Regions from separate parts of the Paenibacillus shenyangensis genome, predicted to be linked through region 1. Evidence: a T-box and tRNA genes for the amino acid it is inferred to sense, from the RefSeq annotation. Region 1 holds a T-box; the other regions hold tRNA genes.

The links. A T-box is a leader RNA that pairs with one kind of tRNA and senses whether it is charged. The one in region 1 lies ahead of argS (arginine--tRNA ligase), so its partner is inferred to be a tRNA-Arg.
Region 2: it has a tRNA-Arg gene. The T-box ahead of argS (arginine--tRNA ligase) is inferred to sense a tRNA for this amino acid. The anticodon was not compared.
Region 3: it has a tRNA-Arg gene. The T-box ahead of argS (arginine--tRNA ligase) is inferred to sense a tRNA for this amino acid. The anticodon was not compared.
Region 4: it has a tRNA-Arg gene. The T-box ahead of argS (arginine--tRNA ligase) is inferred to sense a tRNA for this amino acid. The anticodon was not compared.

Annotation. Positions count from the first base shown of each region.
Region 1 is NZ_AOIG01000027.1:11,612-15,730, reverse strand. Features, by position in the region: gene H065_RS0120475 (S-layer homology domain-containing protein) at 1-771, opposite strand, end outside; gene argS (arginine--tRNA ligase) at 897-2,663, opposite strand; T-box leader at 2,725-3,003, opposite strand; gene H065_RS0120465 (four-helix bundle copper-binding protein) at 3,454-3,801, opposite strand; gene H065_RS0120460 (CobW family GTP-binding protein) at 3,936-4,119, opposite strand, start outside.
Region 2 is NZ_AOIG01000026.1:31,466-35,584, forward strand. Features, by position in the region: gene H065_RS26470 (PdaC/SigV domain-containing protein) at 1-732, shown strand, start outside; gene clpP (ATP-dependent Clp endopeptidase proteolytic subunit ClpP) at 975-1,571, opposite strand; tRNA gene H065_RS0120095 (tRNA-Arg) at 2,030-2,104, opposite strand; gene H065_RS0120100 (sugar-binding transcriptional regulator) at 2,351-3,379, shown strand; gene gap (type I glyceraldehyde-3-phosphate dehydrogenase) at 3,544-4,119, shown strand, end outside.
Region 3 is NZ_AOIG01000019.1:47,151-51,269, reverse strand. Features, by position in the region: gene H065_RS26100 (flagellar assembly protein A) at 1-1,349, opposite strand, end outside; tRNA gene H065_RS0116045 (tRNA-Arg) at 1,677-1,750, shown strand; gene psiE (phosphate-starvation-inducible protein PsiE) at 2,061-2,477, shown strand; gene H065_RS0116035 (hypothetical protein) at 2,582-3,043, shown strand; gene H065_RS0116030 (helix-turn-helix transcriptional regulator) at 3,192-4,067, opposite strand.
Region 4 is NZ_AOIG01000019.1:41,394-45,512, forward strand. Features, by position in the region: gene tig (trigger factor) at 1-748, opposite strand, end outside; gene H065_RS0116000 (hypothetical protein) at 901-1,863, opposite strand; tRNA gene H065_RS0116005 (tRNA-Arg) at 2,143-2,216, shown strand; gene H065_RS0116010 (Gfo/Idh/MocA family protein) at 2,407-3,411, opposite strand; gene H065_RS0116020 (YkgJ family cysteine cluster protein) at 3,839-4,119, shown strand, end outside.

The DNA of each region.
Region 1 (4,119 bases):
AACATTATCAATCTTCAGATTGTAACCGGGATTTGGCAGTTCAACATGCAGCGTAACTTTTTGTTTGCCATCTGCTGTGCTGCTGATGCCCATTTCAGGAGTAGTCCCCATTTGTTCACCTTCCGATGGTTGTGGTGAAGTGCTAGTATCGTCACCCGATTGTAATTGCTTATGACGCTCTACCATTTCAACTGCACTGTATACCCAGGTAGCGGCATCCATACGTGTAATAGCTGCTTTGGGCTTGAACTCCTGCCCTACAGAACTACGTGGTATCACATTCATATTCACCAGATTCTGAATCGCATTGGAAGCTTCTTTGCTAATGCTTTTCTGGTCTTGGAAAACAACCATCATCATAGTCGCTGGATACTGTCCGGTCTTATCAATCGCCTGATGCAGCCAGATCGCGAACTGTTCACGGGTTACAGGCTCGGAAGCTTTGAGATTGGCCGGAATAGATAGACCATTGGCACGAGCAGCTGCTACGGCTTGTGTATACCATACTTGTCCGGAAGCAGTCTCGGGACCTTTCATATCAAATGCATTCACCAGCATCTGAATCGCCTGCGGCTGGGTCAACTGCTGATTGGGCTTGAACTGGGTAGCTGTCACCCCATTAATAATTCCTTTTTCCTGCAAAGAACTGACGATCGACTGGTTATTGGAACCTTGCACATCAGAGAATGCTGCTGCTGCAGCTACTCCACTGCCTGCAAGTGCACAGGATAATGCCAGCAATGCTGCTGCTTTCTTTTTCGAATTCCACATTGTAATCCCTCCATCATATAGATAATCAGGTTAATCTTTGATATACCGGGAAAACCTATTTTCCGGCGAACCTTCACTATCACAGACGCAGGGCAGGACCAAATGGTTGCGTACCTCTTCAAGTCTTACATTTGCTGTGGAGCTTTCATACCGAGCAATTCCATTAATCGAGCCAGATACTCTCCTGTCCGGCGGCTCAGTTCCAGGCGCTGTTCACGCCAGGCAGGCGAACCATCCAGAATACGATTATGACTATAAAATTGATTGAATAATCTCGCAGTCTGAAGTGCATATCTGGCCATGATCGATGGCTCATGCAGACGAACTGCCCGTTCCAGTTCACTGTCATAACTGGCAAGATGACAGAGCAGCTCCCAGGCACTATCCGTCCAACCGGATGGTTCTTCCACAACAGCTTCGGAGTCGACCTGATCCAGTGACGGATCTGTCACTGCATCTGCCGTCAGTTCGGGAGTCGGCGCATTTTGCGCAGCACGTCGCAGAATACTTTGAATCCGGGCATAGGCATACTGTACATAAGGTCCGGTCTCTCCTTCGAAGCTCACGGCTTCTTCCAGCGAGAAATCAATTTCATTTTGACGATTGTTTTTGAGATCATTAAAAATGATAGCACCTACGCCGACCTGCCGGGCAACTTCTTCCTTATTCGGCAAATCAGGATTTTTCTCCTCGATAATACGTGCTGCCTGCTGTACTGCCTCATCCAGCACTTCTTCCAGAAATACAACTTTCCCTTTGCGTGTAGACATTTTTTTGCCATTTACTTTCATCAGACCAAATGGCACATGTATGCAATCTTCTGCCCAATCAAAGCCCATTTTGCGCAGTACAGCAAACACCTGACGAAAATGCAGCGTCTGCTCTCCACCGACGACATATACGAGACGATCGCCCTCCATCACTTCCTTGCGGTAAATAGCTGTCGCCAGATCACGAGTCGGGTAGATAGTTGTACCATCGGATTTGATAATCAGGCAGGGAGGCATATCCTGCTCATCCAGACGAACTACCAAGGCTCCATCACTTTCTTCCAGCAGATTCAGCTCGCGCAGCCGATCCACGACTGCAGGCATTTTATCATTATAAAAGCTCTCGCCCAGTACAGCATCAAATTCCACACCAAGGCGCTCATACATCCGATCCAGTGAAGCCATACTCACATCTACAAAATAACGCCATAATTCCAGCGCCTGGGCGTCGCCATTCTCAAGCTTGCGGAACCAGTCCCGTGCTTCATCCTCCAGCTCCAGATGCTCTGCTGCCTCATCATGGAATTTGATGTATACACGAAGTGCTTCCCCGATCGGATTCTGCTCCATCTGTACCGGATCGCTCCACCGCAAATGCGCAGTAATCTGCTTACCAAACTGGGTTCCCCAGTCGCCAATATGATTGACACGTACCGGCTCATATCCGGCAGCATGATAGATGCGATATAGGGCGGCGCCGATCACCGTAGAACGCAGATGCCCGACTCCAAACGGCTTCGCGATATTGGGTGAGGACATATCGATAATAATACGTTGCCCTTTACCGGTCTGAAGCTGATAATGCTCCTCTTTACTAATCTGTTCCAGCAGTGTTGTGCTACACTGTGTACGATCCCAATGCATATTCATGTATGCGCCGGCAGCCGATACACGGATATGTGCATAGTCCGGCAGTTCACTGATCCGGCTACACAATTCGTCAGCGATCTGCTGCGGAGCGCGACGCCAGGATTTGGCCAGAGTAAAACATGGAAAAGCCAAATCTCCCATCGCCACCGATGGGGGCGTCTCCAGCAGCCGGGTCAGCTCGGTTGTATCGATATCGGTAACCTTTTGCAACATTTGTGAGGCTTCTTCCATAAACAATCCTACTGTACTCATCCTTTGTCCACTCCCTTTAATCTTGTACATATCAAAAAACTCCCGTCCCTCAAGCCAAAGCTTAAGAGACGAGAGCATCGATTGCTGTTCCCGCGGTACCACTCTTGGTACAATCGGCATCATACGGATAATTATCCATCAGATCCCAGATTGTCACTCGAATACGATAACGGTGTCGGACCGGATTCGCCTATGCACAGCATTTTGCTCTATGGCATACTGCTGCTTTGGGCGGATCATCTCACAGGTGCGCTTCGGCAAAGGCATTCTACCGGCTCCCACCATCCCGGCTCGCTTGAAGAATGTAGACTGTACCTACTCTCCTGTTCATAGACTTTTATGTAATTTGGTGAAATAACTATTCAGCATAATGATATGCAAGTTAGCAGTATTATATCGGGCAACCTGCAGACAAGCAACCTTTTTTTGCAATTCTTTTTTGAAAACCATTTTTGAATTTCAGATGGATTACCATTAGTTGATGACCCGCCAAAAGATACTTTTATTTTATCCAACTCTCCAATAGCTTGTTTGCCGTGTTGTTTCTCCACTTCATTTTCGATTGTATTTACTTGGCTTTTTACATACAAAAAGCTGCTATCTATGGGGATAGCAGCTTTTAATATTCAAATTATATACAAATATTGAGCTTCTGTCCTGTCTACTCTATCCAGTAAATCTCAAGACCAAGCGATTGGAATCAGAAGGAAAAAGAATCAATCTTCCGGTTGTATCATTGAGGTGTTGTCTCTCAGAAAACGCACACTCCTATGTAGACAACTCTGTTCATTTATACAGGAACTTTCATCTCCATCAGTTCTCTGCACATTTGAGCACAGCGACGGCATGCCTGCACACATTCCTGACAATGTGTCTGTGGATGCTTCTGACATTCGTCGATGCATGCTTCACAAGCTTTGGCACATACTTCGGCGATTTCGGCAGCGAAGATACTTCCCTGACTCAATGCCTGCGCTGTAAAGGAGCAGATCTCTGCACAATCCCGATTGATACGAATGCAATCACACAGCTTCTCCAGATCATATTCCTTGAGGTTGGAAATATAGGAAATATTGCAGGCATTCATTGCTTCTACACATGCCTCGATATACGAATGATATTGTTGTAGTGTTGACATAATAATAGCCTCCCGAGTAGTTCTATTTTGGTAAACGTGGTGTAAGCCAGCTTATTTAGGCGCCGTTGTCCGGCCTCAGCGTTTGGTTATTGAACTATTACCCCGGGACAGGCAAAATTGAAACGAAGGTATAATCAGGATTCCGCAGCTTGACGCTCCAGTGTCAGCAATTGTTCCTGTATTTGTTGCTTATCAAAGTATTCTCCAATAAATACGGCGACATCCGGGATGGGTTTTTGTGGTATGGTTTTCATAAAATCCATCTGGCGATAGGCATATTGGAATAAGAAACGGCTTGAAGTATCACTGAACGTCAGG
Region 2 (4,119 bases), on a different contig from region 1:
GTAACCGAGCCGTTTGGCTATCGTGCGCTGTGGAATAATGCTACACGTACTGTCAATGTAACAGCTGCAGGCATGAACGATGTAGAAGTAACAGGCAATAAACTGGAATCTTCTACTCAAAATAAATACACTAACTTCAATATTGTATACCCAGTTGTATCCGGTCTGGAAAATGAAGCTGCACAAACCAAGATCAATAAAGCTCTCAAAGCACATTCTGACCAGTTCCTGACGACCATGCAAAAACAGGTCAAAGAAGCCGGAGCGCCTGCTAACAAAGATATTACTTACGAAATTGATGGCGGCTACAAAGTCACTTATAACCGTAATGGGGTTATCAGCTTCCTGTTGACTGATTATCAATATCTGGGCGGGGCACATGGTGACGATATCCTGACCAGCATGACGTTCTCACTGAAAGATGGCAAAGCTATTCAGTTGTCCGATCTGCTCAAGTCCAACAGCAACTACAGCCAGGATATCAAAAAGCTGATCCAGACACATATCAAGAAAAACGCAGATACTGAGGGGCTATCGCTGGAGCAGTTCAATGACCTGAGCAAAAACTCCAGCAAATACCTGGAGAATTACTATCTGACAGATAGCGGATTCACGATCTTCTTCCAGAAGTATGATATTGCTCCGGGAGCAGCAGGTAACCCGAAAATCGACTTTACCTTCAGCCAACTGCTGAAATCGGGTACCAACCCACTGTCCGCTTATCAATCCTAATTTTTTTTGAACATTGCTATGCAGAACATAAATAGATAGGAATATCCCAAGAACCTGTTCCATCGTGATCGTACGATGTTGAACAGGTTTTTTTTATTATGTATTTCTTTTTCGGCAGATGAGGAAAGGGGAGTTCAAAATCGCATAGGTAACAGGAGAATGAAAGGTAGCGAATAACAGCAGAACAAAAACACCTCCAGACATTAGTCTGGAGGTGTTTGGATAGGCTGGCAGTTGCCGGCTTATACTCCTTGCGGAGGTGTTTTTTCGATAACTTTATCGATCAGACCGTATTCCTGTGCATCTGCAGCAGTCATGAAATAGTCACGATCGGTATCTTTTTCGATACGTTCCAACGGCTGGCCTGTACGTTCAGCCAGGATTTTGTTCAGCTTGTCACGCATTTTGAGGATACGACGTGCACGGATTTCGATATCCGTTGCCTGACCTTGAGCACCACCCAGTGGTTGGTGAATCATAACTTCACTGTTTGGCAGCGCAAAACGCTTGCCTTTGGCACCTGCATTCAACAGGAACGCGCCCATACTCGCAGCCATACCTACGCAGATCGTAGATACATCGGCTTTGATAAATTGCATTGTATCGTAAATAGCCATACCTGCAGTAATGGAACCGCCTGGGCTGTTAATGTAGAGGTGAATATCTTTCTCAGGGTCTTCGGCTTCCAGGAACAGCATCTGTGCAATAATTGCATTCGCTACCATATCGTTAACCTCAGAACCAAGGAAAATGATACGGTCTTTCAGCAGACGGGAGTAAATGTCATACGCACGTTCACCACGGCTGCTCTGTTCAACGACCATTGGGATATAACTCACTAGAAACCCTCCTTAGATTACAATCATAATAAGTGTGATTATATAGTGGATCATTACTTCAAACAATATCAGGAACTCAATTGTTCTTACCACATTATAGGATAATTCAAACTAAAAGTCAAAGATAGTCAAACTATTGACTGTAAAACTGCCTGAACTGCTAAAAAATGGGTTAATGATGAAGAGGAACATTTGCTGTTCTCTATGGACACAATATGTCCCGTCTATAAGATAGAGACTGGATCACGGATCCGACAAGTCTTATCTTGAAATGCAGATCTGGCCGCGTATATATAATTGCTACTATAGGAATACTATTATATGCAGATACAAAAATAACCAGCCTGGGCTGGTTACGTCATTACTATTTCATCGAAGAAAAGATTATGTAATTAATCATGCGATAATATATACGTGCTACGATCAAGCTCTGAGCATCTGCTGCAAGAAAAGTAAAGTGGCGCGCCCGCCAAGAATCGAACTTGGATCTCAGGCTTCGGAGGCCTACGTCATATCCATTGGACCACGGGCGCATATCAGCAACAGCAAGAATTAGTATAGATGAAATAAAGTCAAAAAGCAAGCAACGCTTCCATAATAGTTATAACATGCATCTTCCATAATTAGTTGTCGCAAAGACTTGCTTCCCACGCAAAAATTGGTTAATATAGACGTGGGACTTAAAAAGTTATGCCGGGACATTTTGAGTCCATTATACGTAGCCTGAGTTACTGGGTATCCAATTACACTGAGCGAGACAAGTTGCAGGAGTGGAAAGCATGCGAAAATTACTTGAAATACAACAGCAGCTTCTGCCCGATCTCACCGATGTATTGAAGAAAAGATATGCTATTTTACATCAGGTCATGCTGACCGGAATTGTCGGGCGTAGATCGCTTGCCGTTTCCCTCAATATGACAGAGCGGGTACTGCGGGCTGAGACCGACCTGCTCAAAGCTCAGGGACTCCTTGAGATTGAGAGTACAGGAATGAGGATCAGCGAAGCAGGCAGGGAACTGCTGGAGGAACTTGAGCCTATTATGGAAGAGTTGCTCGGATTGTCCGTATTGGAAGATCGCATCCGTGATGTGTATGGACTAAGACAGGTTGTTATTGTACCTGGAGACAGTGACACATCAGCCAGTACCAAGCAGAATCTTGGCAGAGCTGGTGCCAAAGCTCTGCTCAGTGTGATTCGTGAGAATGATATTGTAGCTGTAACCGGCGGCTTTACGCTTGCCGAAGTAGCAGAACAACTTAGCCCAACTTTTCCAGCACCTCTAAAGGACGCCTGGTTCGTACCGGCAAGAGGCGGACTTGGCGAGAACATGGAGTATCAGGCTAACTCCATCGTTTCGACCATGGCTAAGCGTGTAGGCGCGCAGTACCGGCTGCTGCATGTGCCCGATCTGCTGCGCAGAGATGCTTACGAGCTGCTGTATCAGGATCAGAATGTCCGTGAGATTGTCGATTTTATCCGGCGTGCACGAATTATCATTCATGGCATCGGTGATGCGATGGAGATGGTGCGGCGCCGGAGACTGGACCCACAGACGGTAGAGGAGATCCGCAGTGCTGGAGCCGTAGCCGAATCATTCGGCCACTATTTTAATGAAGATGGTCAGACGGTGCACCATATGCTGACCCTCGGACTTCAGCTGGAGGATATTGCGAATGCCGAAGTCGTTATTGGAATAGCGGGCGGACGCAGCAAAGCCAAATCTATCCATTCTGTACTTAAATTCGGACAGGAAGATATCCTGGTCCTCGACGAAGCCGCTGCCAGAGAGATCGTCAAGGAGCTATAGTGGTTTCCTTGTATCAATCAATGTTATGCTTGTGACGGTGTCACGGCATGCATCACTGGCAGCAGACACACAAGCTTCATCTTATTATCGTTGTCTTGACAGGCTCGAGAGGGTCATGTCTTGATTGAATAAATCATAAACTTATTTCTAGGAGGAATTAACTCATGGTTAAAGTTGGTATTAACGGTTTTGGACGTATCGGACGTCTGGCTTTCCGTCGTATTCAAGACGTAGCAGGTATCGAAGTGGTAGCAATCAACGATCTGACAGACGCTAAAATGCTGGCGCATCTTTTGAAATATGATACTACTCAAGGTAAATTCAACGGCGAAGTTGAAGTACACGATGGTTTCTTCAAAGTAAACGGCAAAGAAGTTAAAGTTCTGGCTAACCGTAACCCTGAAGAACTGCCTTGGGGCGAGCTTGGCGTAGACATCGTACTGGAGTGCACAGGCTTCTTCACAACAAAAGAAAAAGCTGAGCTTCACCTGAAAGCAGGCGCTAAGCGTGTTGTTATCTCCGCTCCAGCAACTGGCGAAATGAAAACAATCGTTTACAACGTAAACCACGAAATCCTGGATGGTACTGAAACAGTTATCTCCGGCGCATCTTGCACAACAAACTGCCTGGCACCTATGGCAAAAACTCTGCAAGACAAATTCGGCGTTGTTGAAGGTCTGATGACTACAATCCACGCTTACACTGGCGACCAAAACACTCTGGATGCTCCACACGCCAAA
Region 3 (4,119 bases), on a different contig from region 1:
TGGATATATTGAATACTGGAAAAGACCTGAAGCAATTCCCTGCCAAGCTCGGGAATATTACGGAACTTGCGTTCAATCAACAGCATGACCATCTGGCTGTAACGAATCGGCTGATTACGGGTACGCAGCTCGTCGGCAAGCACCTGTGCAGCCATATCAAGCTGGCGCATTTCATGACTAAGCTGTTTGGAAGCAGCATACATCCGGTTGAACATCACGCCAAAATAGCCCGAATATACCCGTCCACCGATTACGGTTCCCTGAATAGAAATACTGCCTGTTGCAGTAATGGTAGAGTTGTATACATTGCCATGAATATACACATTACCGAGCGATTCGATAATCATATGATCAGTGACATTGCCATGCACAATGACGTCTCCGGCGAATACAATATTGCCTGTACGCAGATCCACATCTCCATTTACAACAAAAGCACTGGAAATGTCTACCTGTCGACGGTTGCCGCGCCCGGTCATCCGCGGACGGCCCGGACGCAGAGCAATGATCTCACCGGCTTCATTCATTTCAGTAAATTCTCCCGCGGTTACTTCCAGATCCAGCGCCTGTTTTGGAGGCAATTCATTGCCGAATACATCATAGCCGGGTAATCCGGTTACCAGTGCATGCTTGGTAGCGATCACTTCGCCTTCATGTACCGATGGAATACGCCGGTAACTGCGATGATCCACGACACCACTTGCTTCATGGAACACCGATTCAATCTGTTCCGGGAAAAACAGCTCCAATCTGGCATCGGTTCCTGGTACGGATGCCTGTCCGCGTGCTACTACGACCGGTTTGCCGGAAGGAAGCTCCAGCTCTTGCAAAATGGCGGCTTTGTCTATATTTTTGATAATATGACGGCTCTCCAGTGCATCCATAATATGAGTGAATTCCAGTGTCTCGATAATGCGCTCATGATTCGGTACGGCCTGTACCGTAAGCTGCGCCGAAGCTGGGGTATCCACCAGATTCCATTCGTAACGTACCTTTTCATGCAGAATCAGGTACGCTTCCATCTTGTCCGAAGAGACTTTGATCTCGAACAGCGGTTCATGCTGAAGTTCCCAGGTAATGATATCTTCTTCACCAATCGGAGCAGTTCCGGCAATAATATTTTTGTTCACAATCAACGAGACCGGAGCAGCACCACGGATCGAAGCCGGCCGACCTCCCTGACGTGGAGGAAATACATGGATACGGTTATCTTTGATCTTGACCCATCCGTGCTTTCCGCCGTCCGGGATATCATCATCCCATACCGAAGAGGCAGCTGATTTAGTTGGTTCCTCCGATAACTCCTGCATAGGATGCTCTGATTCATGGCCGGATAGAGATGTAGACATTATGGATACCTCCATTTCAGTTAAATGACATATCAGCCGATATGATAACGATTGCAATATATAAAGAGTTAATAGCGCTTTTATATTAGTTAAATAGTTGTAGGTATATTATAATACACATTTTCCCAATTAAAACTTATTTTTGGATAATTAGCACTATTATTTTCGTTAAAAATTGAAATAAAGAGCATTTTTATTTGAATAACCACTTATTTAGCCAGTATATACCAGATAGCAAGGGCTGGCTAACTGCTATCAAAAATTATATTTGAAAAAATTGTGATTTACGGTATAATATCATTTGTCGTCAAATTATACATATTCTTTGTCCCAGTAGCTCAGCTGGATAGAGCAACGGCCTTCTAAGCCGTCGGTCGGGGGTTCGAATCCCTCCTGGGACGTTCAAAAAGCGCTCTTCATTTTATATAATGAAGGGCGCTTTTTTTGTATTTATTTCATGAAATTTGAATGTGAAGAGAGCCTGTCCGAGCAGATATAAGAGTATTCAAATAGAGCATAATCTTTACCTGAAGTAGTTTGTAATACATTACCCATTAGCACCAATTACACTATCTGTCGAGACATCCTTAATGGCTTATTGCAGCTTATAATAACAAATTGTATACTCAGTTCATCTATCGAAGCCTTACAGATTCATACATTGCGACCTGTTCCTATAACCAAACAAATCCATAGACAGGAGAAATAAATATGAAAAACTGGATGCGGCATGTGCAACAGATTCCGGCTATTTTGCAGGCAGTACTCAATATCACACTTGGGTTGGTCGCTTTTACATTATGTTTTTTTCTTTTAAAAGAGACCTGGTACATTTTCAGCTTCATCTTTATTAGTGCAGATACAGGGACAACTGCGTATGAATTCATGGATCAACTGCTGGTATTCTTTTTGTATTTTGAGTTTATTGCCCTGATCGTCAAGTATTTCAAAAGCGGGTTCCATTTTCCGCTGCGTTACTTCATCTATATTGGAATCACAGCAATTATTCGGCTGATCATTGTAGATTATGATAATGCGATGAGTACACTATTATGGTCTCTCGCTATTCTGGCGCTGCTCGGTGCACTGCTGCTCGCCAATACACGCCCGATTCGCCGGGACAACTGATACAGCAGCATACGGTGCAGGGAGTATGATACGATAGGTGTAGAGCTATTGATCGGTTATGCTCAGCATCAATCGCTATAAATGAAGCAATGGAGGAAAAACCCATGACAGAACAAGTGAAAATCTCCCAGCGCAGTGCGATTATTATTGAGCGTCTGCGTTCGGATGGTATGGCAGAAGATATGCTGATTCAGGCACTGAATGAACAGGAAGATGCTCCGCTGCGCGCGGTCAGCAGTGCAGATATCGATTTTGCCGAATGGATGAATTATGCAAAGGAACACGGTGAACAGCTGGTAGAGGCAGTCCGTGACGGATATCGTATGACGTTTACAACAGTGCCTGGAATGAAGAACTGGCTCAAGTATGCATTGTCCATGGAGACAGAACGTGATTATACCGAAGGGGAAGAAGGGCGAATGGACGGCCTTCAGCTGACACTTGAACAAGCACAGCAGCTCAAGGATACGATTGCGGTTAACTGGGTGCTGCTGGAACACGAAGATGGCAGCTCTTCACTACTGCTGCGTGCACTGCTGACTTCTGCCGAAGCTCCGCAACTGTAAAATCGGCAGTAGACAATCGCTGACTGTATACCGTTATTGGTCTTATATGGTTGTTGATCTTATAGTGGGCTTTGATCGTATAGCAAACTTCGATCGTACAGCGATCAATGATTTTATATCAGCAGTTAATCATATAGCATGGCTGCTTTTATTGCTGGGCGTTCAGGTTGGATCGCTTGCCTGCTGCTATCCGATATTCCCGTGGACTGACCTGGCACATCTGTTTGAATATTTTGCCAAAGTGGGAGAAGTTGTTAAATCCTGATGCTTCGGCAATATCGATAATTTTGAGCTCGGTTTCCCGTAGCAACTGCTGGGCGGTCTGGATGCGTACTGTATTCATATATTCCGTGAGGTGGAATCCGGTCGTCCGCTTGAACATCCGGCTTAGATGGGATGGACTGAGATGAAATTGATCAGCGATGGTCTGTAGGGACAGCGGCTGTTGATGGTTCTGTTTGATATATTGGGCCACATCGGACATCTGCTGCTGGACAGCAGTCCGGCTGGATGGCGATTCGGCTGAGGATGAAGATTGGCTGCGGGCGCAGTGAATGAGAAGCTCCATCACCAGATGATGAACAAGCAGCTGGTATCCTTCAGCCTGAATAGTCAGTTCACGTACCAGCTGCTGAATAACCGGCTGCAGCCATATCTGATCCCGAACAGTGGTATGGAAGACCGGATAACCGCTATGAAAAGGCCGAAGCAGCCACTGTTTATCTTTACCAAAATGCTGTTCTACAAACTGATCATTAAAATACAGCACAATGCGCTTATGATCCGGCAGCTTGCCGGGCAGTGTCCGGTGCAGCTCGTCTTTGCCGATAAATACAATATCTCCGGTATGCACTTCATATAATTGATCCCCGATAAAATAGGTTCGTTCACCCGACAACAGAATATAGATCTCATAATGAGGATGTACATGTTCGGTAGTCATGGCAAAATAATCACTACGTACGATATATTCAGCGACCAGCGCATGAGGGCTGGTTAGATTACTGTGCAGATCCGGATTCATATAGGTTTCCCTACCTTTATGTAAGCGTTATCTATTTGAGAGTATATCACAC
Region 4 (4,119 bases), on a different contig from region 1:
GCTCAGGCAGGTTTTTGCGTTTGATTTCATGCAGTTTTACTTTGAACACAGCTTCTTTGCCAGCCAGTTCAGTTGCATGGTAATCCTCAGGGAAAGTAACTGTTACATCTTTGAAGTCGCCAGTAGCCATACCAACTACTTGCTCTTCAAAGCCCGGGATAAAGGAGTTGGAACCCAGCTCCAGAGAGTAACGCTCAGCTTGTCCACCTTCGAATGGAGTACCGTCAACAGATCCTTCGAAATCGATGGATACTGTGTCGCCATTCTCAGCAGCGCCTTCTTCAACAACAGACAGTTCAGCGTGACGCTGTTGCAGACGCTCCAGCTCGCTATTGATGTCTTCGTCTGTTACTTCTACTTTGGATACTGGAACTTCCAGTCCTTTGTAGTCGCCCAGTTTTACTTCTGGTTTTACAGTTACTTTTGCTTTGAATTTGAAAGGTTGGCCTTTTTCGAACTGCTCGATTTCGATTTCAGGACGGTCAACCGGGAAGATATCAGTCTCATCGATTGCTTCGGAGTATGCTTCCGGCAGCAGGATGTCGATTGCATCATTGTACAGGCTCTCTACGCCAAAACGTGCTTCGAAGATAGACCGTGGTACTTTACCTTTACGGAAACCTGGTACACTTACTGTTTTGCCTACTTTATTAAAAGCTTTATCGATTGCTGCGCTTACACGCTCAGCAGATACTTCTACTTCAAGAACGCCAAGGTTCTTTTCTGTTTTTTCCCATTTTGCTGTCATTTCAAGAATTCCCCTCCAAAAAATATTAACATGAATTGATTATTGAAATTGTATACATTTCACGTGCAGAATAACCACTATAGTATATACAACAATTCATGTTTTATCAAGTTTGTTTCTGCACTCTATCCAGAGGTATCATGCATCCGCGGTTAGCGGGGCATCTGGCTGGATACAAACTGGTGAATTGCGCGGTAAGCCTGTTCGTAACGGAAGCGGATGCTGTCCGTCACTCCGTACATATTCCGTGTCTCTTCCTCGTTGCTGCTGCCTTCGAGCGTCTCTGCTACCGTCTGGTGCAGGGCAGCTGCCCAGATATCAATCTCCGCATCATCACCGCGTGTGATCCAGATATAATTCTGGGTGCCATAGATGCTCATAATAAACTGCGTCCACAGCTCTTGGGCAAAGTAAAACAGATTCGGCGCACTGATCTCGGCCTTGTCGGATACCCGCTCCAGAATCTGGATGATGGTCAGTGGAAACTCGGTCGGATCAAGAGGCACAGTCTCCACTTCAACATCTACCCGTTCATGCTGATGCATAAAAGAGACGGTTCCGCGGTAACCACGGCGGCGAAGCGTCTGCAGAACACGAAACTGAATCAATGGATGAATCTGATGCTCTTCCTGCAGCCATTCGATCAGACGCTGTTCGATATCCGGCTGATCCAGATATGAGAGTTGTTCAAGCGCCAGCAGCGTACGCTCTGATACCGGACGCTCCATCGCTGTCTTGAGCAGCTTCTCTTCATATAAGCGGTCTTCGGACTGCTTGAGCCGGATACGTTCGCGCATAATCTGTTCATTATTCGCAGCAGGTTCTTCATCCTCTGAAGCATCCAGACCCTCAAAATGGTCATGGGAAGACTCCGGGAACGTCGTACGCAGCCATCCGAGCAGCGACTCCCATTCTTCCAGCTGACGCTGATCCTGCCCCTGGCACTGCAGCAAAAACTCTAGCAGACTAATGGCTTCATGATAGCGCTCTGTCTCAAGCATATTGGTTAATTCAACCTGATAATAGTCGAGTGTCTTGGGAAACAGGACTACATTCCGATTGCTGTCTGTATGTGAATTCGTTGAATCCGTAATAATGGCACCTCCTACATTCATCACATCGTCTGTGATTTCATGATTATAGCACAGCTTCCTTCCTGCTCAAAAACCCAGGCTGTCTCCTATATTGTATATAAACCGTATCGTCTGTAGATACCAGATGACCGCGTAATTCTTATATTGTTTATTAAGGAGAAGTTTGCTTTTGAACGCCGGTATTCTTTTGTGCTTTTAACTGGTGGAGGAACGGTATGACAGCAGTTCATTAAAATTTGCTTGCCTTCCAACTCGGTTCATGATATTATATTTTTGTTGCGCTTGAAATATTGAATATTTGTCCCAGTAGCTCAGCCGGATAGAGCAACGGCCTTCTAAGCCGTCGGTCGGGGGTTCGAATCCCTCCTGGGACGTTACACACAAGAAAAAGCCTTTCATCCTTTTAAAGGATGAGAGGCTTTTTTTGTTTTGGATTGTTCCCGGAATATTGTTGTTGATTTTGATGATACAAGTTTGGTGTGGTTGTATTTATTAAAATAAAATCAGGATTATTTTTATTTAAGAAAAGCATCTTCAGGATTACATATTTTATTACATATTTTATTACATGCTTTCTTCTGGCTTGGAAGAAGCGAGCTTTTGCTCAAAGGGATAACGCATATCCCATTTTTCACGAATACGGGTCATCAGCTCCATTACATCTGTCGTCAGGTTCATCGTACGCTCTGTCTGTTCTCCCTGAACGCAGCGATTCATATATTCCACTTCATATGCGAGTGCCTGATCCGTTGATCCACTCTGAATCATCTCGGTCTGACCATCTGCGTAATGAATAATCGCCTGGTCCGCGCGGGAAAACTCCTTGATCTCGATGTATCCCTTCTCACACCCAATCGTACCGATACGGGGAATCGAGGTATTCAGCGACAAGGATACATTGGCCATCCCATTGCGGCTTGTTCGCAGAATAGTCGCTGATTGCTCATCGACCCCGGTAGCAGCCTTCTGTACACTGGTCAAGATCTGGTCCAGCAGACCCGACAAAAAGCAGCGTACAAAAGAAAGCGCGTATACGCCCATATCCAACAGTGCTCCTCCGGCCAGTTCAGGATTATAGAAACGGTTCTTCGGATCATATTCCTTGGGATCACCCATAGACACATTGATCATCTTGAGAGCACCCAACCGACCGCTATCTATAATCTTGTGCAGTTCCCCGTAGAGCGGCATATGGTATATCGTCATGGCTTCCGCCAGGATCAACTTTTTCTCTGCTGCCACTGCCTGAATCTCCTTCAGTTCTTCGCTGTTAACAGTGATCGCCTTTTCACAAAAAACATGCTTGTCCGCATGAAGACACTTCATGACATAGCTATGATGGTTACTATGAGGGGTAGCGATATATACAATATCAATCGAAGAATTACGCAGCATTTCATCTATATTATCGTAGGCATGCTCGGCACCGCATTCGGATGCAAACTGTCTGGAACGATCCATTTGGCGGGAGCACACTGCGAATACACGTCCATTCACCTGACGAATCGCGGCTGCAAAATCATGTGCAATTTCTCCTGTACCGACGATCGCCCAATTTAAAGTTATCATACACTTGCCTCCTATTCTGTTGCTTCAGTCTTCTCTACCATTACCCTTTTACCATGATCGCTTACCAGTGCATACAAAAAGACGGCCGCTGTGTTCATGACAAGCGTACCGTCTATACAAAGAAAGTCTACTATATTTTCAACTGCTTGGTGTAAAGGCTTCCAATCCTATTACCTTATTATTTGAAGCAAGAGCAAGTAAAACGATAGGGATATTTTACGAGCAGCTGTATCAATAAGAGAAAAGGGGAACAAGGTAAATCGCGAAAGTGACCTCTTTAGGAAATCTTTGTATTTTTTGGTTGGTTTTGATATAAATAACTTTGTTGAGGTAGATTGATATCTCCTGGTAAGCGATAATCATGATGCTCACGAGCCTATTTCAATATAATCGCTCCCACCTATTACAGATTGGAAAGGAGAGTATTATGGAAGATTTACCATGCAAAGGCTGCAATGGAATGTGCTGCGGACCTGTTCCCGTGACGGAGCAGGAGCTTAAAATAATCAAAAAGAAAGTAAAATCCATGCCTAAAAAAAGCAGGATGGATCTGGAGAAGCAGCCGAGAAATTTTGGAACCTGCATGTTTTTTGATATGGAGAAGGATAGGTGTGGCATTCATTCCGCCAGACCGGGGGTTTGCCGTGCTTTCGGGTATTATAAGACGCTCGTTTGTTTTCGCAAACCGGAAATGGCGACCCAAGCACA